3 regions of the Billgrantia antri genome follow, and region 1 is predicted to be linked to each of the others. Evidence: predicted binding sites of a transcription regulator. Region 1 holds the regulator's gene; each other region holds the start of a gene.
What was found. Region 1 encodes LexA, which represses DNA repair genes until DNA is damaged. Its sites were predicted from a motif close to TACTGTNTANNTANACAGTA; they were not measured.
Positions count from the first base shown of each region.

Region 1 (9,767 bases):
GAGGAGATCTTCGGTCCCGTGCTGCTCGTGGTTCGCGCCGGCTCGATGCGGGAAGCCATGCAGCTGATCGACGACCACGAGTACGGCAACGGAACCTGCATCTACACCCGTGACGGCGAAGCGGCGCGTTACTTCAGCGACAATATCCAGGTGGGCATGGTCGGCATCAACGTGCCGTTGCCGGTACCGGTCTCCTACCACAGCTTTGGCGGCTGGAAGCGCTCGCTGTTCGGTGATCTCGCCGCCTACGGACCGGATGCCGTGCGCTTCTACACCAAGCGCAAGACCGTCACCCAGCGCTGGCCGTCAGCCGGGGTTCGCGAGGGCGCGCAGTTCTCCTTCCCCTCCTGACGCCAGGCGTTAGGCGTTAGGCGTTAGGCGTTAGGCGCCAGCATGGCAAAGCCGAACCAGGTCTCCTGGTTCGGCTTTTGATTTTCGCTATTCTCAAGAGTTGAGCGCCCGGGTGACAGGCGCTACTCAGCGCCCCAGGGCTTGAAGCACCGCCTCGCGGGAAACCCGCTCACGCTCGGCATAGAGCGCCAGCTCATCGCTGACCGGAGCCCCCAAGGCCTGCTCGAAGGCCTCGCGATTGGCGTTGCCGGCATAGGCCCCGTTCTGCCCGCCACCCAGATTCGATTGGAAGATTCCTGCCGCACTGACCGGCAGAAAATCTTCGTAGGTGAGTGGCAACGCTTCCACCAAGCCCTGGGCGATCAGCGTCTCCAGGCCAGCACCCTCTACTCGGCCTGCCGCCGTGCTGGCGTCACTCTTCACACGAGCCGCCGCCGTGCTGGAGTCACTCTTCACACGAACCGCCGCCGTGCCGGCGTCGGTAAGGCGATACTGGAAGAAGGCCAGGCCTTCACGCCGCAAAGTGGCTTCGTCATCGGGGAAGTCGGCGAAGACCTCATCGAGCACGCGCTGATGCGCCTCGTTGTCGAGGCCGGCGGCGCGGCGCCGTGCTTCGCCAAGCAGGCTGTCGTAACGCTCACGCCCCCTGGGGGTCAGCGCCATGCCACGCTGCTCGATTTCACCGAAGCGGGCGGTGTGGGTCCCCTGCCGCTCACCGGCAAAGCGGATACCCTCCTCCAGCGCCTTGAAGCTGGTCTGACGCAGCAGGATGGGACACGCGCGACGGGGCGGCCCCTCGATTACCGCCTTGGGCTGCATGCCGGCATCGGGCATGCGCCGTTGCACTTCGTCGATATCGAGCGTGCGCGGCGTGAGGTGATTGATATGCGGGCCGCGGAAGCAGACCACATCGGCGATCAGCCGATGCTCGGCATGCAGCGCCTGGTAGGTGTCCAGATCTACCGTAGCATCGCGGTGCCAGCGGAACGTCTCCAGGGCCTCGCCGATGAAGCGCTCAGCCTGCTCTTCATCGAGCCCGCCCTGCGCTTCATGGAGTTCGATCAGCTGGCGACAGGCCGGGGTGAAGATATCACGGCCGGCAAGGATGGCTGCCGCCCGCTCCCGCAGCGCCGGGCTCTCGATCAGCTCGAGGCGCAGCAGCGAGGTGAAGATGCGGAAAGGGTTGCGCGCCAGCGCCGCGTCATCCACCGGGCGGAAGGCCGTGGAGTGTACCGGCACGCCGGCTTCGGAGAGGTCGTAGTAGCCCACCGGATGCATGCCCATGACGGCGAACAGGCGACGCAGCATGGACAGCTCCTGGGCCGTGCCCACACGAATGGCGCCATGACGCTCGGCACCCAGGCGTTCCAGTTCGCCATGGGCGGCAAGGCGCTCGGCCAGGGTGGGATCGGCCTCCAGAACTTGCCGGTTAACGCACTCGACCAGATCGAGCAGCGCCCCGTATTGCGGCACTTCAACCTGGTACATCGCCGACATGGCCCGGGAAAAACGGTCACGGATTTCATCGCAAGGAAGATAGTTGGCAGGCAATTCAGGCCTCCTCGGTATTGGGTTGAAAGAGCGAATCCAAAGCGCGCTCGATGCGCCCGAGTCCTTCTTGCAAGGTGTCGGGCTCGGCGGTCAGTGGCGCCAGCAAGCGCAGCACGTTGCGCCGCCGGCCGCTGGGCATCAGTAGCACGCCGGCCTCGCGCGCCGCCGTCAGCAGCGCAGCCAGGTGCTCGGCACCGCTGGCCCGGTCGGTATCCTCGAAGACGATCCCGCGCATGGCCCCCACGCCAGTGAGATTGCCCAGCATCGGGAAGCGCCCACTGGTCTGCCAGCGTCGATGGGCCTCGACGATCAGCGCCTCCTGGCGCGCTCCCCAGCTCGCCAGAGCCTCTTCGCTCATCAGAGCCATCACCGTACGCGCCGCAGCGCAGGCCAGGGCGTTGCCCGAGTAGGTACCGCCCAGCCCGCCCTTGGGCACGGTGCCCATGAATTCCGCCCTACCCGCCACCGCCGCCAATGGCAGCCCCGCCGCCATGCTCTTGCCCATCAGCAGCAGATCGGGCTCGACGCCCAGCCGTGAGAAGGCGAAGCGGGTCCCGGTACGTCCGAACCCCGACTGGATCTCGTCGAAGATCAACACGATGCCGTGTCTGTCGCACAGGGCGCGCAGCCGCTTGGCGAAGTCGGCACACAGTACGCGGAAACCACCCTCGCCCTGGACCGGTTCGACGATGATGCACGCCACTTCATCGGCAGGCGTCTCGACCTCGAAGAGTCGCTCCAGAGCGGCCATGGCCTGGTCGGCATCGACACCGCTGTCGCCGCTGGGGAAAGGCACGTGGTGCACCGGGCCCGGCAAGGCGCCCAAGCGGTTCTTGTAGGGCTTCACCTTGCCGTTGAGATTCAACGCCGCCAGCGTGCGCCCATGGAAGCCGTCGTCGAAGGCGATGACCGCCTGGCGCCCGGTCGCCGCACGCGCCACCTTCAAGGCGTTCTCGGTGGCTTCGGCACCGCTGTTGGTGAGCATGCAGGAGAGCGGGTAGGAGACGGGCACGAAGGCATCCAGCGCCTCGACGACTTCCAGATAGCCGCGGTGCGGTACGGCATTGAACGCCGAATGCATCAGCGTATCGGCCTGAGACTTCACGGCCTCGACGACTTGAGGATGCGAATGCCCCAGGTTGAGGACGCCGATACCGCCGATGAAGTCGATGTAGTGCGTGCCACGCTCGTCCCACACCTCGGCATTACGCCCCCGCTCTATACAGATGGGATGCACGATACCCAGGCCGTGGCTGACGTGAGGTAAATCCATGAACAATGTCCCGCAAGCATGAGAGATCAGTGGCTCAATGAGAGCAGATGGCCAAGGGCATGCTCAAACGAAAAAAAGACGCCTATGCATTCCATAAAGTCATGACATAAGGCGTCTTATAGTTTTTTCACCAAACTTTCAGCTATCTGAATGCATGGCTTGCGTTGTCATTCCGAAATCTATCGCGAATGAAGTATTCGCGAGCTAGAGACCTTTAGGAGCGAATATCCCCGGCGCATTGCGCCAGTAGCCCTTGTAATCCATGCCGAAGCCGAACACGTAGCGGTCGACCACTTCGAGGCTGCAATAATCGGCCTTGAGGTCCGGCACCGCCTTGCGATCGTGTCGCTTGTCTACCAGCACGGCGGTGGAAATGCTTGCCGCACCGGCTTCGCGGCAGTAATCGAGGATGGCGGCAAGCGTCGCGCCCTCATCGAGAATGTCATCGACGATTACTACATGGCGATCGGCCATGGGGATTTCGGGCGAAACCCGCCAGAACAGCTCCCCACCGCGCAACCCACCGCGATAGCGCGTTGCATGGAGGTAATCGACCTCAAGCGGGAAGCCCAGGCGAGTCAACAGATGGCCGGTGGTGATCAACCCGCCATTCATAACGCAGTAGAAGACCGGCAGCTTGTCGCCCAGATCGGCGGTGATCTGCTCGGCCATGCGATCCAGCGCGCGCTCGACCTCCTCATGGCTGATCAGGCAGTCGGCGTTCTCCATGACATCGCGCATGGTGGCCAGGGATTCGTGAAAATCGGCTTCGAGTTTGGGCATGAGTGGCTCGTATCAACGCAGGTAAACGAATATGAAAAACGATATGACAGATCAGAGCGACGCCATGGCCTCGAGACGCGCATGCACCCGACGCCAGCGCCCCAGGGCTTCGAGCGCCTCGATGTCGGGGCGTGCCCGGCCGTAACGCAAGCGCGCCGTCAGACGCGTGGTCCGACCCTGGCAGGCGTCCAGCGCCTCGAGCGCGGCCGCGCGGTCGTTGCACACCAATACCATGTCGCAGCCGGCTTTTAACGCGGCCAGGGCTCGCTCGCCTGGGGTACCGGCAAAGCCGGCGCCTGCCATGCCGAGATCATCGGAGAAGATGGTGCCCTTGAAGCCGAGCGATTCGCGCAGCAGGCCCAACCAACTTGCCGAAAACCCTGCGGGACGCGAATCGAAGGCGGAGTAGATGACGTGAGCCGGCATCACGCCATCGAGCCGGGAAGCCAGTTCCGTAAACGGTATCAGGTCGTGCTGGCGCAACGCCGCGAGGGGGCGATCGTCGACCGGCAGCTCCAGATGGGAGTCTGCCGCCACGCTGCCGTGGCCGGGGAAGTGCTTGCCCACTGCGGCCATACCGGCTTCGTGCAGCCCGCTGATGAACGCACCGGCCATGGCCGCCACCGCCTGCGGGTCGGAGGAGAAGCTGCGATCGCCGATCACGCTGGAGACGCCAGTGTCGATATCGAGCACCGGAGCAAAGCTGAGATCGAGCCCGCAGGCGGCCATCTCCATGCCCAACAGCCAGCCGGCATCGAGACAGAGCCGAAGGGTCACTTCCGGCGACACTTCGTAGTCCCGGCCAATACGCCCCATGGCCGGCAGGCGCGTCACCCCTTGCCGGAGGCGCTGGACACGGCCGCCCTCCTGGTCGATAGCCAGCAGCAGCTCAGGGCGCACACGCCGTATGTCATGGCAAAGCTTCCGCACCTGTCGCGCATGCTCGACGTTGCGGCCGAACAGGATGACGCCGCCCACCTCGGGACGCTTGAGCAATTCGCGCTCTTCCTTACGTAATGCGGTGCCTTCCAGATCGAGCATCACCGGGCCGAGGGTCTGGGTCATGATCGGAGTCCTTGGGCATGAAAGGGAGCTGATTCTAGACTAAAGGCGCCGATGGCAACAGCCATCCAGGGCACACCGAGCAATGCCCGTCCTGGCGTGCCTTCACCGCCTCGTCACTCGTGCAGCCAGAAGGGAGTGCCCGGTTGGGCCAGTGCGAAGAGCTGCAGCAGCGCCTCGTCACGCATGCGAATGCAGCCATGCGAGCGGGGCTCCCCCATCGGCTGATCGGGCGGAGTGCCATGTAGATAGATATAGCGCCTCTGGGAGTCGACGTCGCCGCCGCGATTGACTCCCCGCTCGAGCCCGCACAGCCAAAGGATACGGGTCAGGATCCAGTCTCGCCCAGGATGCGCCTCGGCCAGCGCCGCGCTGTACACTTCACCGGTGGGACGTCGGCCACGAAACACCGCGCCCGGCGGCTGTCCTTGACCGATCGCTGCCCGCACGTAGTGCCAGCCGCGCGGCGTGCAACCACTGCCCTCACGCTGGCCCACCCCCGCCGCGGCCGTCGATACCGGCCACTCCGCCTGGCGCTGCTCACCCTGCCACTGGACGAGGCATTGACGACCGATGTCCACCTCGAACCACAGCCCCTCCCTGGGTGGCAGGGCCTCCAGTTGCGGAGTACGCATATCAGCTCGCCTTGGCCGGCTGGGCGGCGGGCGGCGGCAGAGGCGCATTCATGGCCGCTACCACCACGGGGCGCAGGCGCCGAATCAGGTCACGCACCGAAACGTGCTCATGATAATCCTTCTCGGCGATGTCGCGCAGTGCGTCGAGACCGGAGAGGGTGAAGATCACCGTCCCCAGCACGAAGTGCAGGCGCCAGAAGCGCTCGGCATCGGGCAACTCAGGCGTGGCGCGGCGCACCAGATCCGTGAAGCGGGTGAACACGCTACCGTACTCCTCCTGGATATGCCGCCTCAGGTGGCCCTGGGCCTGACTGTAGGCGAGTCCCAGCAGCTTCATGAAGACCTTGAGACTGTGCTTCTCCGCGGGCACCTCGAGCACCGTTCGGGCCATGGTCTCGAGCAGTTGCTCCAATGGGATGACAGCGCCGGCGTGCTGCGCCTCGAGTTCATCGAGAGCGTGATGAAAGCGTACCGTGAAAGGGTCGAGATAGCGCGAGAAGACCGCCTGGATCAGCGCCTTCTTCGAGCCGAAGTGGTAGTTGACCGCAGCGAGGTTGACGCGAGCCTTGCTGGTGATGGTACGTAGCGAGGTCTCGGCGAAGCCGCGCTCGGCGAACAGCACCTCGGCGGTATCGAGGATGCGCGTGACGGTATCGGTCTGGGCCATGATCAGTTCCCACTGAAAACAACTGTTTTAAACATTACAAAAGTCTACGCCATTACATCTTTTGCCTCAATGTATCGATGAACGAAAGCGTTTTAAACGCTTTTGCGATACGAGGCGAGACGCTCACCACCCCCCCTTTTACTGTATGGGCTTCCATGCTGTATACTTGACCAATACGGCAGTCACGCCTCTGGAGTTCGCCATGACCCGCCCTCTCACATCGCGCCAGCAGAACGTTTATGACTTTATCGTCAAGACCATGAACGAATTCGGCTACCCGCCCACTCGCGCCGAGATCGCCCGTGCACTGGGCTTTCGCTCGCCCAACGCCGCCGAAGAGCACCTGCGCGCCCTGGAGCGCAAAGGCGTGATCCGCGTGATACGCGGCACCTCCCGCGGCATTCGCCTGCCCGCGCAGGAAGCCGACAGCCTCGTCAGCGAACCTAGCGCCGAAGGCCTGCCCATCATCGGTGAAGTGGCCGCCGGCAGCCCTGTCCTTGCCGCCGAACACATTGACCGCTACTGCCCCCTGCCACCCGACTTCTTTACTCCGCGCGCCGACTACCTGCTCAAGGTACGCGGCCTGTCGATGAAAGACATCGGCATTCTCGAGGGGGATCTGCTGGCCGTGCATCGCACCGACCGTGTGCGCGACGGCCAGATCGTGGTGGCACGCCTGGAGGACGAAGTGACGGTCAAGCGCTTCCATCGCCAGGGGCATCGTGTGGTGCTGGAAGCCGAGAACGCCGACTTCGCCCCGATCGAGGTGGACCTGCGCCGACAGGAGCTCGACATCGAGGGGATTGGTGTGGGAGTGATACGCGGCGGCAACGGCCAAGCTTTGGGGTGAGAGCTGGCGAATCTCCATGAGCCGCAAGATTCTGCATGCCGATTGCGACTGCTTCTATGCCGCGGTGGAGATGCGTGACAACCCGACGCTGCGCGATGTGCCGCTAGCCATCGGTGGCAGTGCGGAGGGGCGCGGGGTCATCGCCACCTGCAACTACCCTGCCCGCGCCTACGGCATTCACTCCGCCATGCCCACGGCGCGCGCGCTGCGCCTATGCCCCCACCTGACCCTGCTGCGCGGGGACTTCGATCGCTACCGCGAAGCGTCACGCCAGATATCGGCGATCTTTCACGAACTCACCCCGCTGGTGGAACCGCTATCGCTGGACGAAGCCTTTCTCGACGTCACCGACGTTACGCGCTTCTCGGGCAGTGCCACCTGGATGGCACGCTGGCTGAAGGAGGAGTGCCTGAAGCGCGTCGGCATCACGGTGTCAGTGGGTGCCGCTCCGTCGAAATTTCTGGCCAAGATCGCCAGCGACTGGGATAAACCCGACGGCCTTACCGTCATTTCTCCGTCCCAGGTGGACGACTTCGTGTGCCAGCTTCCGGTCAACAAGCTGCACGGCGTAGGCCCGGCCACGGCCAAGCGATTGCAGGCCCTCGACATCGAGACCTGCAGCGATCTGCAGCGGATACCGCTCGACCGATTGCTGCAGGAATTCGGCAAGTTCGGGCGGCGCCTGTTCGAACTGGCCAGGGGAATCGACGACAGGCCGGTGCGCATCGAGCGCGAACGCAAGTCGGTGAGCGCGGAGATCACCTTCGCCAGCGACCTGCCCGACCTCTCGCTATGCCATGCCGAGCTGGCACCCCTGTGCGAGCGTCTCGACGCCCGGCTCGCCCGGCACGGACATCCGCCCGTGGCCGGCATTTTCGTCAAGGTACGCTTCGACGACTTTTCCCTCACCACCCTCGACTCACGAGGCGGCTTGCCTAATCTGGAGAACTTCGCTGCCCTGATGGAACAGGCCTGGGCACGCCGCGCGCGCCCGGTACGGCTGCTCGGCGTAGGAGTCAGGCTGGTGACGGACGATGCGCGGCGTCAGCTCAGCCTGCCGTTCTGAAGCTTCATTTGGTATCGATATAGCGGTGGTCGTTGAAGGTAGCGACCCAGTCGGGGTGATAGACCATCAGCACGCTGAGCAGCATTCCGGTGAGAAAGGCCTCCGAAGGCATCAGTAGTGGCAGGAACAGGGCGTACTCCTTTGCCAGATGGATGGCATCTGGGTCGCTGGCTCCGAGCATGACCAATCCCAAACCGGCGAACCCAGTCCCCAGCGTCGCCAACGCGGCGCCGAAGAAACCGCACAGGAAGAGAAAGACCATCAGGTTGTCCGGCAGGTAGCGATCCACGATACGCCATATCGCCACCATGACCAGCACAGGCACCAATCCGGTGATCAGCACGTTGACGCCGAGCAGTGGCAAGCCAGCCTTGCCCAACGCGACCAGCGAGAGATTGGCCAACAGATTGGTCGTCAGTGCCAGTGGCGCCTTGAAGACCAGCGTCAGCAGCGCCGTCAGCATCAGTTGAAGCGCCAGCCAATCGACCGATTGAGCCCTGAGCTGCCACAGCAGTACGACCGCCACGCTAGCCGCCAGCCAGCGATGTTGCAGGCCTTGGTTTGCCAGCAGGACCTGCCACGGACGCTGACGCAGCGCCAGGACCAGCCCCAGCGACGAGGCAAGCCCACAGGCGAACAGCAGCCATGGGGCAAGAATCGGCTCGGAAAATGTCATTGCCTCCCTACCTGTACTTGTCAGGCAAAGACCACGGTCTTGTTACCATGGATCAGCACCCTGTCTTCGAGATGCCAACGCAAGCCTCGCGCCAGGACCCCCTTCTCGACATCGCGACCGAAGCGGACCAGATCCTGGGGCGTATGGCAATGGCTCACGCGATGTATGTCCTGTTCGATGATCGGCCCGGCATCCAGTTCCTCAGTGACGTAGTGACAGGTGGCTCCGATCAGCTTGACACCTCGAGAGTGAGCCTGGTGGTAGGGCCGCGCCCCGGCAAATGACGGCAGGAAGCTATGGTGGATGTTGATCACCCGCCCGGAATAGCGCTCACACAGCCGCGGCGGCAGGATCTGCATGTAGCGGGCCAGCACTACGGTATCGGCCTGCAGCGCTTCGACGTGACGCTCCACCTCCTCGAATGCCGCCTGCTTGCCGTCGCTTGTGATGGGCACGTGATGGTAGGGCAAGCCATGCCATTCCACCATGCTGCGCATGTCGTCGTGGTTCGAGATGACCCCGACGATATCGCCCTCCAGTTCACCTGCCGTCCAGCGGTACAGCAGGTCGACGAGACAGTGCGACTCGCGTGACACCATGATCACTACCCGCGGTCGGCGACGCGTATCGCGCAATGCCCAATCCATATCGAATTCGCGGGCCACGGGCTCGAAGGCATCCTTGAGCTCGGCGGCGGTCATGCCGATCGAGTCGGCCAGGATCTCGTAGCGCATGAAGAATCGCCCGGCTTCGAGGTCTGAGTGCTGACTGGCCTCCGTGATGGAGCCGCCGTGACCGGCAATGAAACCGGAAACGCGGGCCACGATGCCACGGCGATCGGGGCAGGAGACTA
Region 1 covers NZ_CP053383.1:2,443,047-2,452,813, forward strand. The annotation lists gene HNO53_RS11330 (CoA-acylating methylmalonate-semialdehyde dehydrogenase) at 1-351, shown strand, start outside; gene hglS (2-oxoadipate dioxygenase/decarboxylase HglS) at 478-1,902, opposite strand; gene HNO53_RS11340 (2-aminoadipate transaminase) at 1,904-3,175, opposite strand; gene HNO53_RS11345 (hypoxanthine-guanine phosphoribosyltransferase) at 3,380-3,958, opposite strand; gene nagZ (beta-N-acetylhexosaminidase) at 4,010-5,023, opposite strand; gene HNO53_RS11355 (L,D-transpeptidase) at 5,137-5,655, opposite strand; gene HNO53_RS11360 (TetR/AcrR family transcriptional regulator) at 5,657-6,322, opposite strand; gene lexA (transcriptional repressor LexA) at 6,525-7,172, shown strand; gene dinB (DNA polymerase IV) at 7,189-8,238, shown strand; gene HNO53_RS11375 (energy-coupling factor ABC transporter permease) at 8,243-8,914, opposite strand; gene purU (formyltetrahydrofolate deformylase) at 8,935-9,767, opposite strand, start outside.

Region 2 (9,767 bases), 600 kb from region 1:
CAGGAAAGCGCCTTCGCCTGCGTCCCGCACTCGTTCGAGCCAGCGCTCCAGGCGATCGGCCAAGGGTTCGAACAGACTCGGTGACATCCACGGTAGGCTGCCGAAGCGGCTGGTCAAGGCCAGTGTGAGCGACTCCACCACGCGCGGCGAATCGAGCCATTCAGGATGAGCGCAGAGTTCGCGCAACCAATCCCCCGCCTGGACCCAAGGGTCGCCCTTGAGTCCCAGTGCACTCTCGTCATCCACTTCCACCTGGAAGGATTTCTGCCAGGCGGCGAACAAGGTGTCCTCCCGCGCGCTGCTGTGGTACTCCAGCTCGCCTGCCTCGGTTCGATGCACATCCAGTCCGGGCGCCATAGGCAACTCCGACAGCAACTCCTGCAAGGCGGCTAGTGGCTCCGCCAGGTCCTCCTCGGCGTTGAGCAATTGGTCGGCCAGGGTGGCACCGGGGTTCTCCGCCAGGTCGGCCAGGAACTGCAGCTGGTCCGGCTCCAGTTCACCCTTGCGCGCCAGACGTCGGAACCAGAAACGCGCTCGCTCTGCGGCCTCCTCCTCGTGGCCCTCGTGCAGCAGCAGCATGGCTTCGATATAGGCCAGCGTGGGCGAATCGGGCAGCGCCTGCTGGGCCCGCACGAAAGCGGAACGGGCGCTATCCAGGTCGTCGTTATCCAGATGCATCAGGCACAGCCGTTCCAGGGCCACGCCGCGCAGGAACAGCGGACCGCGCTCGAGTACCTCGTCGAGCAGTTCGGCACGCTTGCGGATGAAGCCGCGCTCCTGGTAGAGGTCGATCAACAGTTCGAAGGCGGGCTCGGCCTGGGCCGGCAGCCGCGACCAGTCGGCCCGCTGGAACAGCGACTCGAGGATCTGCTGGGCACGTCCGCGCTGGCCCGTTTCGGCGGCGATCAGCCCGGCCTCGAGCAGGGCCTGGGCGGGCGCGTTGCCACTCTCGAGTGCGGCCTTGAGCGTAGGTCCCTTCCAGTCGCGCAGCGAGAGCATCCACATCAGGTGATCAGGCACTTCGGCAGGCATCGCAACGGCGCCGCAGCAGTGCTTGGTCTTGCGCCCGGAGTCGCACCAGCAGGGTTCGTTGCGGCCAGGGCGTGCCAAGGGTTCGCAGGTGAAGCCGGCACGCTCGAGTGGGGTCTGGCTCCACAGGATCGGGGCGAGTGCCTGGGCCATGGCCAGGTCACCGCCCATCAGCTCGGCCCCCTCCTCACGCGCCCAGGCCATGAAGGCCGGATAACGCTCCTCCGCACGGATAGCCGCCAGGGCACCCGACGCATAGCCCAGCAGCTGTTCCACCCATACTGCCAGCATCACACTCTCCGCCAGTTCAAAAGGCGCATATAGTAACAGGGAAGCGTGGTTCGGTGCTGCACACAAGCCAGGCGTCGCCGCATGCCTTCATCGTTGCGCCCAGGCCAGTAGCGGGCGGGTACGGGCATGCATGTCGAGGCGAGCCCCAAGGCGCACCAGGTTCCAGTAGTGCCCGTTCAAGGTGCGTGACAACAGCAGTATGTCCGCCGGCGGCTGCAGGCGATCCATGGCCGCCCATACCTTGGGGGAAAGCTCACGCAGGCGACGGTGCACCCGCACATCGGAGAAGTCCTGGGGACCCGGCTCGAACAGCGGCGCCACCGCCTCGGCGGATTCGCGATAGAGCGCCAGCGGTGCCCCCTGCCCCTGGCGCCCACCCAGCCGACGCAGGGCGTCGTCCATGCCCATGGGGTCAGCCGCCAGGGTGGCATCGAGTAGTTGCAGCGTCGCCTTGAGGTGCGCTGCCGGCACCGGGATCACCGCGCCCAGGTCGTAGATCACCAGCCGGCCCTCGGCATCGACGGCAAAGTTGCCAGCATGCGGATCGGCATGCAGTTCGCCATAGGTGAAAAGTTCTTCGGTTAGCCAGTCGGCCAGAGTCGTGGCGATGCGTTGCCGCAGAGCATCGTCCGCTTCCTCGAGCCCACGCAGCGGCGTACCCGCCAAGTAGCGCATGGCCAGCACCCGCGGACCGGAAAGAGTAGGCAGCGGCTCGGGGATGACCAAGCTCGCGTGATGGGCATAGCGCAGCCGATAGCGTTGCAGGGCGCAAGCCTCGGCATGGTAGTCGAGCTCGCTGCGCAGGCTGGCGGCTAGCTCCTCGAACAGGGTGTCCAGGCGTGCCTGGGGCACCTGGAGCCAGCGGCCGAGGCGCATGAGGCGCCGAAGCTGGGCCAGGTCGCTCTCGAGTACTTCGGCCAGCCCCGGATACTGCACCTTGAGTACCAGCGTCTCGCCGTCATGCGTGGTCGCACGATGCACCTGTCCCATGGAAGCACTGGCGAAGGGCCGAGACTCGATCTCGCGGAAATGTGTGTCCAGCTCGCCATACTGCTCGACCAAGGTACGCCGTATGCCCTCCCAGGGCATGGGCTCGGCCTGGCGTTGCAGGCGCGCCAGCTCAGCGGCGAGATCCGGCGGCAGCAGGTCGTCCCACTGAGCCACGATCTGGGCCAGCTTCATGGCAGGCCCCTTCAGCTCGGAGAGCCCCGCGAATAGCGCCTCGCCCAGCGCGCGCCAGTCGGCCTGGCCGCCGAATCGGCTGCGCAGCAAGGTGCCGCCGGTGCGCGCCCCGAGACCCATCAGTCGCCGCGTCCTTCCCCGCTCCCGCATGGTGGCGCTCTCCTCGTTGATATTCGCTGGAGCCATTGTACAGCTCGTGGCACTTTCGGCCTCTGGCCTTGTCGGTCGTTTACTGTAAGAATATCCATAAAGAATACGACTCGACTGCAGCGAAAGGGTGATATGCGCCTGATCATCGCCGAAAAACCCAGCCTGGCCCGGGCCATCGCCGAGGCGCTACCGGGCGGTGCACGCCGCGAGGACGGCGCCCTTCACGCCGGTGACTCCATTGTCACCTGGTGCCTGGGCCATCTGCTGGAGCAGGCGCCACCCGATGCCTACGATCCCGCCTTCAAGCAGTGGCGCCTGGACCACTTGCCGATCCTGCCATCTCGCTGGCAGCTCAGCCCGCGGCCCAAGGCCAGGGGGCAGCTCGCCGTCATTCGCAAGCTGCTCAAGCAGGCCCACGAAGTGGTGCATGCCGGCGATCCGGACCGCGAGGGGCAACTGCTGGTACAGGAAGTGATCGAGTACCTGGGCTGGAAGGGGCCGGTGTCACGCCTGCTGGTCAGCGACCTCAACCGGCCCGCGGTACAGCGGGCCCTGGCACGGCTGGAGGACAACGCACACTACCAGCCGCTCTACCGCGCCGCCGAGTCCCGCTCTCGCGCCGACTGGCTGTACGGCATCAACCTGACCCGGGCCTGGACCCTGACCGGGCGTCAGGCCGGTCACGACGGTGTGCTCTCGGTGGGTCGGGTGCAGACCCCGGTGCTCGGGCTGGTGGTGCGCCGCGACGCCGAAATACGCGATTTCAAGCCCCACCCCTTTTATGTGCTGTGGGCCGATCTGGCGGTGGCCAGCGGCCAGCTGCGCGCCTGGTGGCAGCCGGGCGAGAACCATCGGCTTGACGAGCAGGGCCGCCTGCTCGAGCATGCTCCGGCCCAGGCTCTGGCCGAACGGCTGCCCGGCGCCGAAGGCCGGCTCACTTCGCTCGAGACCCGCCAGAAGCGCCAGTCCGCCCCGTTGCCCTACTCGCTCTCGGCGCTGCAGGTGGACGCCGCGCGGCGCTTCGGGCTCTCCGCCAAGGCCGTGCTGGACATCTGCCAACGCCTCTACGAGCGCCACAAGTTGATTACCTATCCGCGCTCGGACTGTCGCTACCTGCCCGAGGAGCACCTGGCCCAGGCTCGTGCCACTCTGGCGAGCGCCTGCGGACAGGACGAGACCCTGCGTGGCTGGCTGGCAGGCGCCGACTTCAGCCTGCGCTCCAAGGCCTGGGACGACAAGAGAGTGGGCGCACACCATGCCCTGGCGCCCACCGGCAAGCCGGCCAAGCTCGAGCGACTGGAGCGCACCGAAGCCGACGTGTTCCGCCTGATCGCGCGCAACGTGCTGGCCCAGTTCTATCCCCCGCTGATCACCCGTGAAGTGAAGGCAGAGTTCACTATCCTCGCCGAGCGTTTTCGCGCCAGCGGCCAGGAACTGCTCCAACCAGGCTGGAAGCCGCTGTTCACCACCCGCGAGGAAGCCCCGCCGCTGCCACCGCTTACGGAGGGCGAGAGCTGCCGGGTCACGGCATGCGAGGTCGAGGAGCGCGAGACACGCCCACCGGACCCCTTCACCGACGCCAGTCTGATCAAGGCGATGATGAACATCGCCCGCTATGTCGACGACCCCGAGGTCAGGCGTACCCTGCGCGAGCATGACGGACTGGGTACCGAGGCAACCCGCGCCGGCATCATCGAGACACTCATCGAACGCGGCTACCTGGTACGCCAGAAGAAGTCGCTGCGCGCCACCCGGCTGGGTAGTGGGCTGGTGGCCTCACTGCCCGAGGCTGCTTCACGGCCCGAGCGCACGGCACAGTGGGAACAGCGACTGACGGCCATTGCCGAGCACGGCGACGACCCGGCACCGTTCCTCTGCGCCTTGATCGAGGACCTGCGTGGCCTGCTGGGCAGCGCCGACGCAAATCGCCTGCGTCAGGCCATGGCCACGGCCCAGGGTGAGGTCGCTGCCGCACCGAAACGACGCGGGGCGGCCGACAAGAGACGAGGCGGCCGCAGCACTTCGCCACGCACTCGCCGCAAGCCACGCACGAGCGCTTGAGCCCGCAGGCTGGCATCCGGTCACCGGGCATCGGTATGCTGCCTTTGTTCATCCACCAAGGCATCTCATGAACGACCAGACCCACCTGATCGTCGGCCCCGGCGCCCTGGGCCGGCTACTGGCCATGCACCTGGCCGATGTCGTGCCGGTCGTGCTGGCCGGGCGCCGAGCGTTGCCCGCCGAGCAGATCCTGACCACGCCGGAGGGCGCGCAGCGCTCGCGTCACCTTGCCGTTGCCGAGCTCGAAAATCTGCCGGCCGCAACGCCGGTCTTTCTGCACCTGACCACCAAGGCCTATGCCGCCGAGGCCGCCTATGCTGCCGCCATGGCCCGGTTGCCCGGCGCACCGACGCTGGTGCTGTGGCAGAACGGCTATCAGATACAGCCCGAACTCGAGCGCCGCCATCCGGGCCCGGTGGTGTGTGCCTCTACCACCGAAGGTGCCTGGGTGAATGGTGACGACGCCGTGACCCATGCCGGCCGCGGTATTACCTACCTCGGCGACCTCGCCAACCGGCATGCGTCGGCGTGCCGTGAATTGGCTGACCTGCTCGGCCAGGCCGGCCTGGCCGCCGAGGCGGTCGAGGACATCGAGACCCGGCTGTGGCACAAGCTGGCGGTGAATGCGGCCATCAATCCGCTGGTGGCACGCTTTCGTATCCGTAACGGCCAATTGCGCGACCGCCCCTTCCGCCCCATGGTGGAGCGAATCATCGCCGAAGTGGCAAGCATCTTGGCATCGGAGCATGTTCCACCTCCCACGGCGGGCTGGCACGCGCTGGTCTGGCAGGTGATCGCGGCAACCGCCAACAATCGCGCCTCGATGCTGCAGGACGTCATGGCTGGAAGACCTACCGAGCGTGAGGCCATCCTCGGCCCCCTGCTGGCTGCCGCCCAACGGCACGGTATTGCCGCCCCCTGCCTGAGCGAACTCGACGCCTCTCTGGCCCAGGCTCGGCCGCTCCAGCGTTGAGAGGCCACCTGGCAGGCACAAGGGGAGGCTGCTAAGCTCTTGAGATGGGTTTTGTCGCCCGAGCTAGACGCGTGTTTCGTTTGCCGCTAACGGGCCAACGAACCGTATCGCACAGGGATATAGGTCAGAAACATGAACGCGTGTTTCAGAGGTGCCATGATCATGGCTGCCAGCCTGACATTGCCACCACTCGTGGCCATGGCAGACAATGGTTTGCCTGAGGGTGGGCACGCGCCTCTGTACAGCGAACCCGTCGCCTACACCGACGCCTCCCACGATTTGCTGGCCTCCTTGGCACTGCCTTCCCTGAAAAGACCCTCCTACGCCAGTAGAACCAGCGACCTGATGCATCTCGACAATGGCGTCGTGCTGGAAGGCGGCGACCTCGAGTCGATCGACGGCCATACTTCCGGCTTCCGCGTGACGGCGGGCTTCTCCCCGATGAACCTGCCTCAGCTCGACCTCGGCGCCGAGTTTACATATCGCGAAAGCGACGAAGTCCCCACCCATCATTCCGATCAGGCCATGCTGGTCAATACCACTACCCTGGGCGGTAGCCTGGTCGCAGGAGTGCGCATGGGCCAGCTAGGACTTTATGCCAAGTCGGGTTTCGCCGAGTGGGACGGCGACCCGGTCACACAGACCGAGCCGCTTTTCGCGACGAACGGCACCGCTCGCATCCAGGGCTTCGGCGCGAGATTGCAGTACGACCGCCTCGTCAGTCGCCTGGAGTTCGAGGAAATCGACTCACCCAGCATGGCTCACCTGAACCTGATCACGGCCTCGCTCCATTACGCTTTCTAAGCCACCGCACTACCCGCTAGATACGTCGCGCCATAGAGCGTTTGGATTGGCTCAAGCCCTCTTGTCATAGCCGGGTGTTCTTACGCATCATGTCCTATAGTGAACTGGCGGGTCGCGCAGCGTTGTGGCCCTCTCCCTGAACCTGTTCCCTGGAGTCACGCAGATGAGTCTCAGAATCGGCGATACCGCGCCCGATTTCACGGCGCAAACCACCCAAGGTACGCTGAACTTCCATGAATGGATCGGTGACAGCTGGTGCATTCTCTTTTCGCATCCCAAGGACTTCACCCCGGTATGCACCACCGAGCTCGGTTACATGGCCAAGCTCAAGCCAGAGTTCGACAAGCGCAATACCAAGATCATCGGTCTCTCGGTGGACCCGGTCGACAATCATGCCGCCTGGTCCAAAGACATCGAAGAGACCCAGGGCGCCGCGCCCAACTACCCGATGATCGGCGATGACAAGCTCGAGGTCGCCAAGCTCTACGACATGCTGCCTGCCGAGGAACCGGGCAGCGCCGAGGGCCGCACCCCGGCCGACAACGCCACGGTACGTTCGGTGTTCCTCATCGGGCCGGACAAGAAGGTCAAGGCGATGCTGGTCTACCCGATGACCTCGGGCCGCGACTTCAACGAAGTCCTGCGCCTGCTCGACTCGGTGCAGCTCAACGCCAAGCACACCGTGGCCACGCCGGTAAACTGGCGCCCCGGTGACGATGTGATCATCCCGCCCGCAGTCAGCGACGAGGAAGCGAAGAAGAAGTACCCGGAGGGCTTTACGACCATCAAGCCCTATCTGCGTACGGTGAAGCAGCCGCAGTAAGCCACGTCTGAGCTGACTACGCATGAATCGCCCCGGCCAAGGCCGGGGCGATTCGTCCCGACCATGGCCGAGCTCAGTGCCTTCTAGCCCGTGTTGCGCAGGCCCGCAGCGATACCCGCCATGGTCACCATCAGGGCGCGTGAGAGTTCACCACTGATGGCGCCATCGGCATCGCGGTTACGCTGCAGTAGCTCGGCCTGCAAGCCGTGAAGCGGGTCGATATAGGGGTTACGCACCTCGATGGCCTGACGGATCAGTGGCGTCTGCTCCAGCAACTGCGGCTGGTCGAGAATCGTCAGTACGACGGACTGCAACTGGGTGAACCGGCGACGTAACTCAGTGCCGAGTTCCTTGAGCGCCGGCTCATCGACCAGGCGCTGCTCGTAGTAGGAGGCGATGCCCACGTCGGCCTTGGCCAGCAGCATCTCCAGCATGTCCAGGTAGGTGCCGAAGAAGGGCCAACGATCGCGCATCTCGCGCAGGACCTCGAGCCCCCCTTCCTCTTCCATACGTGCGGAGAAGGCTTCACCGCTGCCCAGCCAGGCCGGCAGCATCAGCCGAATCTGGGTCCAGGCAAAGATCCAGGGAATCGCGCGCAGTGTCTCCACACCGCCATCCTGGCGACGCTTGGTCGGGCGTGATCCCAGCGGCAAGTGCCCCAGCACGCCTTCGGGGGTGACTGCGCGAAAATAGGGCACGAAGTCGGCATCCTCCCGCACCACGCCGACATAGGCCGCATGGGCGATCTCGGCCAGGCGATCCATCTCCTCACGCCAGCGAGGCTCGGGCGCCGGGGGCGGCAACAGCGTCGCCTCGAGTACGGCGCAGGCGTAGATTTCCATGGAGCGCAGGGCAATATCCGGCTGACCGAACTTGAAGCGAATCATCTCCCCTTGCTCGGTGACCCGTAGGCTGCCATTCACCGAGCCCGGCGGCTGCGACAGGATGGCCGCATAGGCCGGACCGCCACCGCGACCGACGGCACCGCCGCGACCATGGAAAAGGGTCAGATCTACGCCGTGGTGACGGCACACCTCGACCAGCCTTTCCTGGGCGCGGTACTGGGCCCAGGCCGCCGCCAGCTGCCCGGCGTCCTTGGCCGAGTCCGAGTAGCCGATCATCACCTCCTGGCGTTCGCCGGCCAGCGTGCGGTAGCCCGGCAGCGCCAGCAGGCGATCGATCACGTCGCCGGCACGGTTGAGGTCGTCGAGGGTCTCGAACAGCGGCGCGATGGGCAGCGAGACGGTGCCTCCCACCTCCTTCATCAGCAGCGCTACCGTGAGCACGTCGGAAGGCTGTGCGGCCATGGAAATGATATAGGTGCCGAGCGCCTCGGACTGTTCGTTGGCAATGACCAGGAAGGTATCGAGGACCTCACGGGTCTCGGCCGAACACTCCCAGCGCCGAGGAATCAACGGCCGGCGCGACTCGAGTTCGGCCAGCAGGAAAGCCTGGCGCTGCTCCTCGCTCCAGTCGCGATAGTGACCGAGCTCCAGCGCCTGGGTCAGCTCCTCCATGACCATGGCATGACGGCTCGCCTCCTGGCGGATGTCGAGCTTGGTCAGGGTCACGCCGAACACCGCCACTCGGCGCAGGGTATCGAGCAAGGCCCCGTTGGCGATGGTGTCGAGACCGACGTCGCACAGCGAGCGATAGCAGGTGAGCAGCGGCGCGTAGAGCTGGTCGCTGCTCTCGATGACCGGACCGCCCTCGTAGCTGCGTCCGTCGAGCTGGGCCTTGGCCCAGTCACGGGTGGCTTCGACCCGCTGCAGCAGACGCTTGAGCAGCTCACGGTAAGGCTCGGCAACGTTGCCGACCTCGGCCCGAAGCGCACTGTTGCACTTCCACATGGAAAGCTCGGCCTTGAGCTGCTCGAGGTCGCGCAGGTAGAGATCCGCCGCCATCCAGCGCCCCAGCAGCAAGACCTCACGCGTGACGCGGGAGGTGACGTTGGGGTTGCCGTCGCGATCGCCGCCCATCCACGAGGCGAACACGATCGGCGCGGCATCCAGCGGCAGACGCTCGCCGGCGGATTCCAGCAGCAGGCTGTCGAGGTCGCGATGGAAGGCCGGCACCGCCTGCCACAGCGAGTTCTCGATAACGGCGAAGCCCCACTTTGCCTCATCCACCGGGGTAGGGCGCTCGTGGCGAATCTCGTCGGTATGCCAGGCCTGGCTGATGAGTTCTTCCAGGCGCCCGCGGGCACGGCTGGCCCGCTCGGGGTAGTCCAGCGACGATTCGATGACGGTGAGGCACTCGTCGATGGCATCGTACTTCTGGATCAGGGTGCGGCGAATGACCTCGGTGGGATGGGCGGTCAGCACCAGCTCGACACGCATGTTGGCGAGACTCTCGACCAGCTTGCGCGGCGCATGCCCGGCATGGCGAGCCCGCTCGAGCAGTTCGGATAGCACCGGCTGTGAGCCGGGCTTGTAATCCTCGACGCGACGGAAG
Region 2 covers NZ_CP053383.1:1,846,440-1,856,206, reverse strand. The annotation lists gene HNO53_RS08625 (SEC-C domain-containing protein) at 1-1,320, opposite strand, end outside; gene HNO53_RS08620 (ABC1 kinase family protein) at 1,408-2,652, opposite strand; gene HNO53_RS08615 (DNA topoisomerase III) at 2,785-4,713, shown strand; gene HNO53_RS08610 (ketopantoate reductase family protein) at 4,781-5,686, shown strand; gene HNO53_RS08605 (hypothetical protein) at 5,849-6,490, shown strand; gene HNO53_RS08600 (peroxiredoxin) at 6,654-7,313, shown strand; gene ppc (phosphoenolpyruvate carboxylase) at 7,397-9,767, opposite strand, start outside.
Region 2: the regulator LexA is predicted to act here: its motif matches at 2,733-2,752, upstream of HNO53_RS08615 (DNA topoisomerase III).

Region 3 (9,767 bases), 940 kb from region 1:
AGAACAGCACCCACGACATGAAGATGGCAAACAGCGCGATAGCGATACTAGGACCTTTGTCGTCAAGAAATCTTGATCCTGCCTTCCATGTTAGCTCGATCATTCTTCTTCTCCTGCATCAGTCCCGGTGAGGCTTGCGTTCAGCCCCTGGTTCAAACTCCTTTCATGCTCGTTTTCGTTCAATATCAATGGGATTGGCCGTCTCCAGACCAGTCCCATTGGGCTGGACTACAGTGCCAGCGCAAGAGGGAAAATAAATTAACTTGCGTTAACTTTTGGCGCAGGAAATTTTCCTTTCGTTACTGCAACGCCCTCTCGTCTCGCTGCGCTTGGGAGCTCGCCCTGTACAGGCGTCACATGACAACCTGCCGCCATTGCTGCAGGACGACGCTAAAGAGAGAATAAAGAAAAGAAAGCCCGGCGCGAGGCCGGGCTTCAATTCTTGGTTCCTTTCCAGCTCACCATGACGACCCTGTCATGCATCCCTGGCCTCATCGAGCCTCCTCTGCTCGGTCTTCCCTATTTCCCGCCTCCTTGCGAGATACTCACCAGCCTAGTGATCAGACGCGAAACAGGCCAATGAGCATATTACATCGCTCCCCTAGCAGCGAAAGCTTTTGTCAATGCCGGGGTTTGCAGAGGCCTCATCCTGTCCCGCCGGGCACAGGTACACTCTCTACTCCAGACCGGCACCTTGCCTCCAGAGCGCAGGCAAGGTAAGCCCGGCCATTCAGCCGGGCTCGGTTCGACTCCTTCCACACTTCCTGGTGTCCTTTCCATCATTCCTTGAGTACCAGACCTTCCTGGTCCCTTCTTCCCTGAAGAGCCTTCCTGGCTCAACCATGGACAGCTTGCCAGATCGATCGAGAAAATAATGCTGCCATCGTCTTCTCGTTCTGTAAGACATTGCCGACAGAGGATGTAATACTCCGACCATTCGCACCAACCCGCAGCACTTTTCTCTCTTTTATGGCCGGCCCTGCGCTATTCAAAGTCTCAACGGGGGAGCACCTGCCGAACCACGACCACAGATTCAGGAAATTTCGATTAAAACAGTTACAAAGGAAACAGCCCTCACCGAGAGGCGAGGGCTGTCAGAGGCTTCCTACAGATAAACACCGGGAACTCCCTGGCCAAAGTTGACGTCCTGTCGCTACTGGCCTTCCCTGTTCCTTTCCATCGGCTTTCCTAACCCAGCAAGGCATTCTGCCTTGAAGAGCATCCATGCCTTTTTGCATCTTCAGAATAGTTCGGCCCCAAGGTTTATCAAGAAGAATTAGGCAATTCTCGGTGTCTAAACGTAACGAAACGAAGCGAAGCGAAGAGGACGGTCGACTCATCCGCCTGGCTCGCGGATAATGCAGACGCTTGAAAGAAAAAGCCCGGCCAATGGGCCGGGCTATATTCCTGCCTCCTTGCACCTTTCTCAAGCTTCCTGCTCGAGCGTCCTTGGTACGTGAGCCTTCCTTGACTCGATCTTCCCTGTCGGGCTTTCCCTGCCCTGTACGCACACAATGACAGCTCTCTCGGCAGGATTCTTTAACCTGGGATAAGCCATTACATGAGGAGCGTGCCAACATGCATGCCCGACTTGGGGAGGCGGTTCTCGCGATGACATGAAGGCAGCTATGCGAGCAGGGAAGCGCGGCCAATCGTCAATACGGACGAAAAGAGCCCCAGCGACAGCCAGGGCAGGCGAGAAGAGACGCAATATTTTGGCGAACCCTCGAGAACGCGAATCCAAGGCATCTCTCGCAAGGCAGGCATCTATTGCAAGGCAGGCATCTGTCATGAGGAGCCTCGCTACGGCAGCAGGCGCAGCGAAAAAAAGCCCGACCACTGGGGCCGGGCCTTCAATCAACGCTTCCCTATCGACCAACCTTGGGCTCCCTGTCCAAGCATCCTTGGTTCTGAGCGCTCCATCGCTCGGCCTTCCCTGTAGGGCTCTCCCTAGCCCGTTATTCCTCAGCGTAGTTGCTTCAGCCGAAAAGCGGTTTAATCCAAGTTATCAGACGACGTAAGAAATTCGCTCCGCGTTTGTACGAAATAACTTACATCCCCCTGCTCGTAAGTCTTGTTTGGACTATCGAAACAGAGAGTTAGCCCATGCAGACAACGCCTGAGAATACGCTAAGCTTGATACAGGATCGAGAGCGCTACCCAAGGAGTTGGATATGGCATTTACCGCAACGGACCCCATCAAGATGATCTTTGCCCTCCTGTTACCGCCAGTCGGCGTGTTTCTGGAGGTCGGCCTGAAGGGGCATTTCTGGCTCAACATCCTGTTGACGATCCTGGGTTTCATTCCGGGTATCCTTCACGCGTTCTACGTGATTTTGAAGCACTAACCCCTCCTGGCCCTGAAGGAGGAGCGTACACGACTGACCCGGCCGAGCCCGGAAGCCGGGTCTTGCCCTCTAACCAGCCCATGGCCTGCCTCCCCCAGCGGATCCGGCAGGCCATCTCCCCTGTCGCTTCTCGCCTGGCCCTCTTGCACGCCCAGAAGCTAACTTCCATTAGCGTTTGCCTGTTGCCTGAGAGCGACGATGTCGCGAATACTGTATAAAACTACAGATTTTCAAAGGGACTCACAATGACACTGGCAAACCTCATCCCGGCTCACCCCGAACCGCCGTCGCTCGCGCTGCCCTACCCCTTGGCAGTCGGCCGAGCCGGCCTCTCAGGCTTCCCCAGCCCGGCGCAGGACTACGAAGGCCGTACGCTCGATTTGAACGAACGGCTGGTGAAGCGCCCCTCGGCGACGTTCTTCATGGGCGTGACCGGTGACAGCATGGTGCGCTTTGGCATCTACGATGGCGACCTGCTGCTGGTCGATCGTTCCCTAGAGCCACGGCCGGGACATATCATCGTCGCCATGGTCGACGGCGAGATCACAGTGAAGCGCTATGAGCTGCGCGGCCAGGTGCCGTGCCTCTGCTCGGGCAACCCACGCTATGCGCCCATCCCACTCGTCGACATCGAGTGTCAGGTTTGGGGCGTCGTCCGATCGGTCATCCATGAGTACCAGGTATGAGCATGATCGGCTTGGTCGACTGCAACTCGTTCTACGTCAGCTGCGAGCGCGTGTTCCAGCCGCGACTGCGCGGCGTACCGGTAGGCGTGATGTCGAACAACGACGGCTGTGTGATCGCCCTCTCCAACGAGCTGAAGTCGCTTGGTATCAAAATGGGCACGCCGGCGTTCGAGCTTCAGCACCTGGTGCGCCAGGGCCGCATCCACCTGCTGTCGAGCAACTACGAGCTCTACGGCGACATGAGCCAGCGGGTGCAGGCCGTGCTCGAGGAGTTCGCTCCCGCTGTCGAGCCCTACTCCATCGATGAGATGTTCATACGGTTCGAGGGTTTCACCCAGACACAGCTGCTCGAGCATGCCCGGCAACTGCACCATAAGGTCCGCCAATTCACCGGCATACCCGTCTGCGTGGGCGTCGCCCCCTCGCGAACTCTGGCCAAACTGGCCAACCGGGCGGCCAAAAAAATACCCGCCTATGGCGGCGTATGCGTGCTCCAGCCCGGCAGCGAGGAAACGCAGGTCCTGCTCGAAAAACTCGCCCTGGGCGATGTATGGGGCGTGGGACGGCGGCTCGTCGAACGCCTGGCGCTGATCGGCATCAAGAGCGCCTGGGACCTCGCTAAGGCCAATCCCAAACGCCTCCGACGGCAGTTCAGTGTCACCCTCGAGCGTACCGCCCTGGAACTCCGGGGTATCAGTTGCATCGAGATGAGCGACTTCCTTGAGCCGCGCCAGCGCATCATGACCAGCCGCAGCTTCGGCAAGCTCACCGACGACCTGGCCGAGATCCGCGAGGCCATGCGCCAGCACGGCCAGCGCGGTGCGGAGAAGCTGCGCCACCAGCGCAGCCTGGCTCGCGCGGTGCTGGTCTTCCTCAAGACCAATCCGTTTCGTACCGACCTGCCCCAGTATTCGCCCAGCCTAGCGGTTGAGCTGCCCCGACCCACCGACGACAGCCGCGAGATCCTCCACGCCGCTGGCGAGGCCCTGCAGCGGATCTACCGCCAGGGCTACCTGTACCAGAAAGGCGGCGTGATGCTGCTCGACCTGATCGACGCCGACCGCCAGCAGCTCTCGCTGCTGGATACGCTGCAGAGCGACACCGAGCGCCAGCGCAGTGCAAAGTTGATGGGCGTGATGGACGAGCTGAACCACAGGATGGGGCGCGGCACCGTGAAGTTTGGCACGCCCAGTCCCGGTGCCGCCTGGCACCTGCGTTGCGCAAGCCTCACCCAGCGCTATTCGACAAGGTGGGATGAGTTACCGCGCGTCCAGGCAAGATAAAAGAGCCCTGGCCGTAGCCAGGGCAGGCGCGATGAGACGCGCTTCTTTGGCGAATCCATAGAGCACGCGAAACCAAAGCGTGACTCGCAAAGGCAAAGCCCTGCCATGGGGGGCCAGTCGCCAAGTAGGCTTACAGAAGTAGGCCTACAGCCTACAGAAAGAAGCCCGACCACTGGGGCCGGGCTTTCTAACAACGCTTCCCTATCAAACCAACCTTAGGCTTCCTGCCCAAGCATCCTTGATTCTGAGCTTTCCATCGCTCGGCCTTCCCTGAAGGGCTCTCCCTAGCCCGTTACACCTTAAGGTAGTCGCTGCGAGTGAAAACCCTGCTAACCCAGGTTATGGAATGCTGTAAGAATTCGCTTCGTTTTGTAGGCGGCCTCTTACAAAGTCACTAGCAGGGTAGATCGACCCTACTTCATCGTTGCCGGGCCGGTTCACGGCCCGCTCCCATCCAGTGCTCGTTTATTGACGCATGATGCACAACATGACAGATCGCTGCACCTTGCACCTACAGAGCGGAACAGGCCCCCTGTGCTGGGCACGCTGCCCCTTCTTGCGTACAATAATCGGCCATTTCATTTCCTGCTCCCCGCAGCTCGACGGCGCGCGACCACAGCGTCGCTTTGGCGAGCGGTAAACACGTCGTTACCCTGAAGGAAGCGCAGTAGTTTGAGGCGAAACGAGCCGGATCAAACGGTAGCGACGGCAGAACCTCTGGAGGCCATTGATGAGCAACACGACTGGAAACGACCCGCTGGCTCGGGCGCGCCGGTTTTCTGTGGCCCCCATGATGGACTGGACGACCAGGGACCAAAGAGCTTTTGCCCGTACCCTGACCCGCCACGCGCTGCTGTATACCGAGATGGTGACCACCGGCGCCATCCTGCACGGCAGCCCGCGCGAACGTTTCCTCGGCTATGACGAGGTCGAGCATCCCCTTGCGCTGCAGTTGGGCGGTAGCGACCCCAGCGAGCTGGCGGAGTGCGCGGCCATTGCCGAGGCGTGGGGCTATGACGAGGTGAACCTCAACGTCGGCTGCCCCAGCGATCGGGTGCAGAACAACATGATCGGCGCCTGCCTGATGGGCCACCCCGAGAAGGTCGCCGCGGCGGTGCGCGCCATGCGCGCGGCGGTGCGCATTCCGGTGACGGTGAAGTGCCGCATCGGCATCGACGACCAGGACGAGGATGCCGACCTCGAGCGCTTCATCGCCACCGTGGCCGATGCCGGCTGCGAGACGTTCATCGTGCATGCGCGCAAGGCGTGGCTGCAAGGGCTCTCGCCCAAGGAGAACCGCGACATCCCGCCGCTCAACTACCCGCGGGTGCATCGCCTCAAGGCCAGTCGACCGGAGCTGCACATCGGCATCAACGGTGGCATCAAGACGCTGGACGAGTGCCGCGAGCAGCTGAGCCATGTAGACAGCGTGATGGTCGGACGCGAAGCCTACCAGAACCCCTGGCTGCTGGCCGGCGTCGATCAGGCGCTCTACGGCGAACCCGGGCCGGCCATGAGCCGCCATGCCGCCGCGCGAGCGTTCCGCCCTTACATCGCCCGCCGGCTCGAGGAAGGCGCCAAGCTCAACCATGTCACCCGCCACCTGCTGGGCCTGTTCCAGGGCCAGCCGGGCGGGCGCCGCTTCCGTCGCCATCTGTCGGAGAACGGTCACCTCGACGGCGCCTGCCTGCGGGTATACGACGATGCCCTGAGCCTGGTGCCGGAAAAGAGCGACTACGAAGCCGAGCCCCGTCTCGCCGAAGCTTAGGACTTTCGTCCATTGCCCCGTCAGTAGAGCGGGTCGGGCGGCGGCTCGAGGCTGGAGTGGAAGTCCTCGATGGCGCTCTCGGCCTCCTCGATGGCATCGAAGCGGGCGATATGAAATAGCGCCTCGCCTTCGTTGGCCAACGGCAACCGACTCATGCCGATCACGATGCCGTCGGCCATGGCCTTGACACCGGCCTCAGCATTGCCGAAGGGGTCGGCCACCTTTCCCAGCACGTCGCCCTTGGTTACCCGTGCGCCGAGGCGCACCTTGGGTCGCAGGATGCCGTCGATGGGCGCCCGCGCCCAGCTCGAGCCGTTGGCCAGCTCCGCCGCCGGCGGCGGCCGGCGGCGATGCTCTCCCGCCAGCATGCCCAGCCGGCGCATGACGCGCAGCACGCCTCGCACGCCCGGCGTGATCGCCCACTCGTCGAAGCGCAGCGCCTCGCCGGCCTCGTAGGTCAGTACTGGAATGCCTCGCGTCTGGGCGTAGTGGCGCAGGCTGCCTTCGCGCAGTTCGGCGTTGAGGATGACAGGCGCGCCGAAGGCATTGGCCATGCGCTCGGTCTCGCTACCCCGGCTGAGCTGGGCACGGATCTGCGGCAGGTTGGTACGGTGGATGGCTCCGGTATGGAGGTCGATGATATGCGTCGCGTGATCGACGATTTGCTCGCGAAACAGCGCCGCCACACGGGCTCCCAGCGAGCCCGTCTCGCTGCCGGGGAAGCAGCGGTTGAGATCGCGCCGGTCCGGCAGGTAGCGGCTGTGCTGCATGAAGCCGAAGACATTGACGATGGGCACTGCGATCAGGGTGCCGTTGAGCCCTTGGATCTGCTTCGAACGCATCAGCCGGCGCACAATCTCCACGCTGTTGATCTCGTCGCCATGAATGCCTCCGCAGACCAGCATGACCGGCCCCTGGCGGCGGCCGTGCACCACTTCGACAGGGATGTGCAACGGCGCATGGGTGTAGAGCCGCGCCACCGGCACGTCGACCTGGAGACGGCTGCCGGGTTTGATCTTGACGCCATTGAGCTCGAAAGATGCGCGGGGCATTGACCTTCCCGGAATAGAACAGTGTTCGATCCGTTATACCTTGCCGCTGCGTGGAATACGAGGGATAGGCTGAGATGGCATCATGCGCGAAGCATGACATACATATACGAATGTAAGCGTGTCATCCCTGAGTTAGAATGTCGAAAACATGACAGTGTCGAGGAGAACCGCCCCACATGGCCCGACGTACCAAAGCAGAAGCCGCCGCCACACGCGAAGCCCTGCTCGATGCCGCCGAGGCTGTCTTCCTCGAACGAGGTGTGGCCCGCACCTCACTGGAGCAGATTGCTCGCGAGGCCGGCATGACCCGTGGTGCCGTCTACTGGCACTTCAAGGACAAGGCCGACCTGTTCCAGGCCATGCTGCAACGGGTGCGCATGCCGTTCGAGGAGTTGGTCGAGGAGATCGGCGATCCGGAACTCGCCAACAAGCCGCTGGAAGCCATCCGTCGCGCCTGCCAGAGCGGCTTCGCACGCCTCGAGCAGCCGCGCTATCGACGCGTGCACGCCATCCTGATTCATCATTGCGAGACTTTCGCCGAGATCGACCCCTTGGCGATGCAGAACGAGATGGCCGAGGAGGCTTGTGGCGCGCTGCTCGGCTACTTCACCAGCGCCGCCCGGATGGGCCATCTTCGCCAGGACCTTTCCCCGGAAGTGGCCGCCAGGTTGCTGCAGGCCATTCTCGGCGGCCTGTTTCACGACTGGCTGCGCAACTACGAGCAATTCTCGCTGCGCGAGCGCGGCACGCTGCTCGTCGAAACCCAACTGGAACTGCTGCGCGCCAAGCACTGAGCGTTACAGCGGTGCCTCGGCGCCTCCATGACTCGCCCCGCCACGGCCATGCGCGAGCCGCAGCCGGCTCAGGTGCACGCGCGCCTCGCAGTAGCGGCTCTCCGCCACGCTGCGGTAGGCGCCCTCCTTCGCCACGAACTTGACCAGGACCCGGCGCTCCCCGGGATGGGGCAAGTCACCGGGCTTGGCGTGAAGGCGCACCTCACACTCGGGGTCGTCGACCAGCGTGGCCGTGGCCCAGCCCTGCGCATCGGGTGCGGCGCGCACCTGTACGACTTCCCCCAGCAGGCAGCACGGCTGCGACTGTGCCAACCGGTGGAAGCGGCGCTGCAGTGCATGACACAAGCTTGCCGCCAGCGGCGAGGCGAGAACGAAGGCCGCCCATAGAACCGCCACGCCCACGGGGATACGAAACAGCCCCAGCGGCAGCCAGCGCAGCACCAGCAGCTCTATCGCCAGGGTCACGGCGCCAGCCAGCGCTAGCAGCACACTCAGCGCAAAGGAGACCGGCACGCCGGCGAAGCCCAGGGCCACCATGGTGCTGGCCAGATGGTCCCCCTTCAGGCTGTCGCGGGCGAACAGCGCCAGCGGTGCCAGGCGCAGCAGCACCAGCAGCCAGTAGAGCAACACCAATGGCAGCAAAGCAGTGAAGACGACGACGGGAAAACTCAGGGCAATCTGACGTACGGCTTCCATGGCGGCCTCCTCGCGGGTAGCGCTCGACTCACCTTCAGCCTAGCCCAAGCCGCTCTGGGCAGGGCTAGCTCCCAGACCATGAAAAAGGGCGCCACCTTACCGGTGGCGCCCTGTGGCCGCGCAGTGCAATTGCCTGTCGCTCAGGTGTGCTCGTTCGCGGCCTCGTGCTGACCTCTCAGTTGGTAGCGAAGCCAGTCGGAGACACGCGCGATCACGGCGTAGAAACTCGGTACGAACAGGCTGCCGAGCACCGCCACCGAGGCCATGCCCACCGCCACGGTGGTACCGATATGGTGGCTGCTGACGTCGCTCGCCCCGCTGGCAAGTGCCAGCGGCAGGGTGCCGAAGATGAACGCCAACGAGGTCATCACGATCGGTCGGAAGCGCAGCTCCGCCGCGGTGATGGCCGCCTCGCGGATCGACTTGCCCTGCTCCTTGCGCTGCAGTTCGGCGAATTCGACGATCAGGATGGCATTCTTGGCCGCCAAGCCCACCACCACCAACATGCCGATCTCTACGTAGACGCTGGTATCGAGCCCGCGCAGCACGATGCCGCCGATGCCGCCAAGGAAGGCAAAGGGCGTCGCAGTGAGCACCGCCAGCGGCAGCGACCAGCTCTCGTACTGCGCCGCCAGGATTAGGAACACCATCAGAATGCCGAAGACGATGGCCAGCGTCGCGGTATTGCCCAGTTGGCTCTCCTGGTAGGCGGTGCCGGTCCAGCCCATGCCCCAGCCGCCGCCGAGGGTCTCCTCGACGATCTCCTCCATGGCGGCGATCGCCTGACCGGAGCTGTAGCCCGGCGCGGGGCCGCCCTGGAACTGCGCCCCCAGGTAGACGCCGAAGCGCGACACCACCGCCGGCTTGGCCTGGCGCTCCAGGGTGACGAATTCCGAAAGCGGAATCCGCTCGCCATCGCCGCCACGTACGTAGACGCTGCTGACGTCATCAGGCGTCCTGCGGAACTCGTCCTCGTTCTGCAGGTAGACCTGGAAGTTGCGATTCTGATAGCTGAAGAAATTTACGAAGCCGTTGCCGAAGGTATTCGACAGGGTGGCGTTCAGGTCTTCCAGTGCCACGCCGTAGCTCAGCGCCTTCTGCTGGTCGATCTCGGCGCGATAGCCTGGCACGTTGACGTTG
Region 3 covers NZ_CP053383.1:1,499,498-1,509,264, reverse strand. The annotation lists gene HNO53_RS07120 (hypothetical protein) at 1-103, opposite strand, end outside; gene HNO53_RS07115 (YqaE/Pmp3 family membrane protein) at 2,175-2,348, shown strand; gene HNO53_RS07110 (LexA family protein) at 2,594-3,034, shown strand; gene HNO53_RS07105 (Y-family DNA polymerase) at 3,037-4,317, shown strand; gene dusA (tRNA dihydrouridine(20/20a) synthase DusA) at 5,048-6,085, shown strand; gene HNO53_RS07095 (succinylglutamate desuccinylase/aspartoacylase family protein) at 6,106-7,137, opposite strand; gene HNO53_RS07090 (TetR family transcriptional regulator) at 7,314-7,931, shown strand; gene HNO53_RS07085 (hypothetical protein) at 7,935-8,627, opposite strand; gene HNO53_RS07080 (efflux RND transporter permease subunit) at 8,768-9,767, opposite strand, start outside.
Region 3: the regulator LexA is predicted to act here: its motif matches at 2,557-2,576, upstream of HNO53_RS07110 (LexA family protein).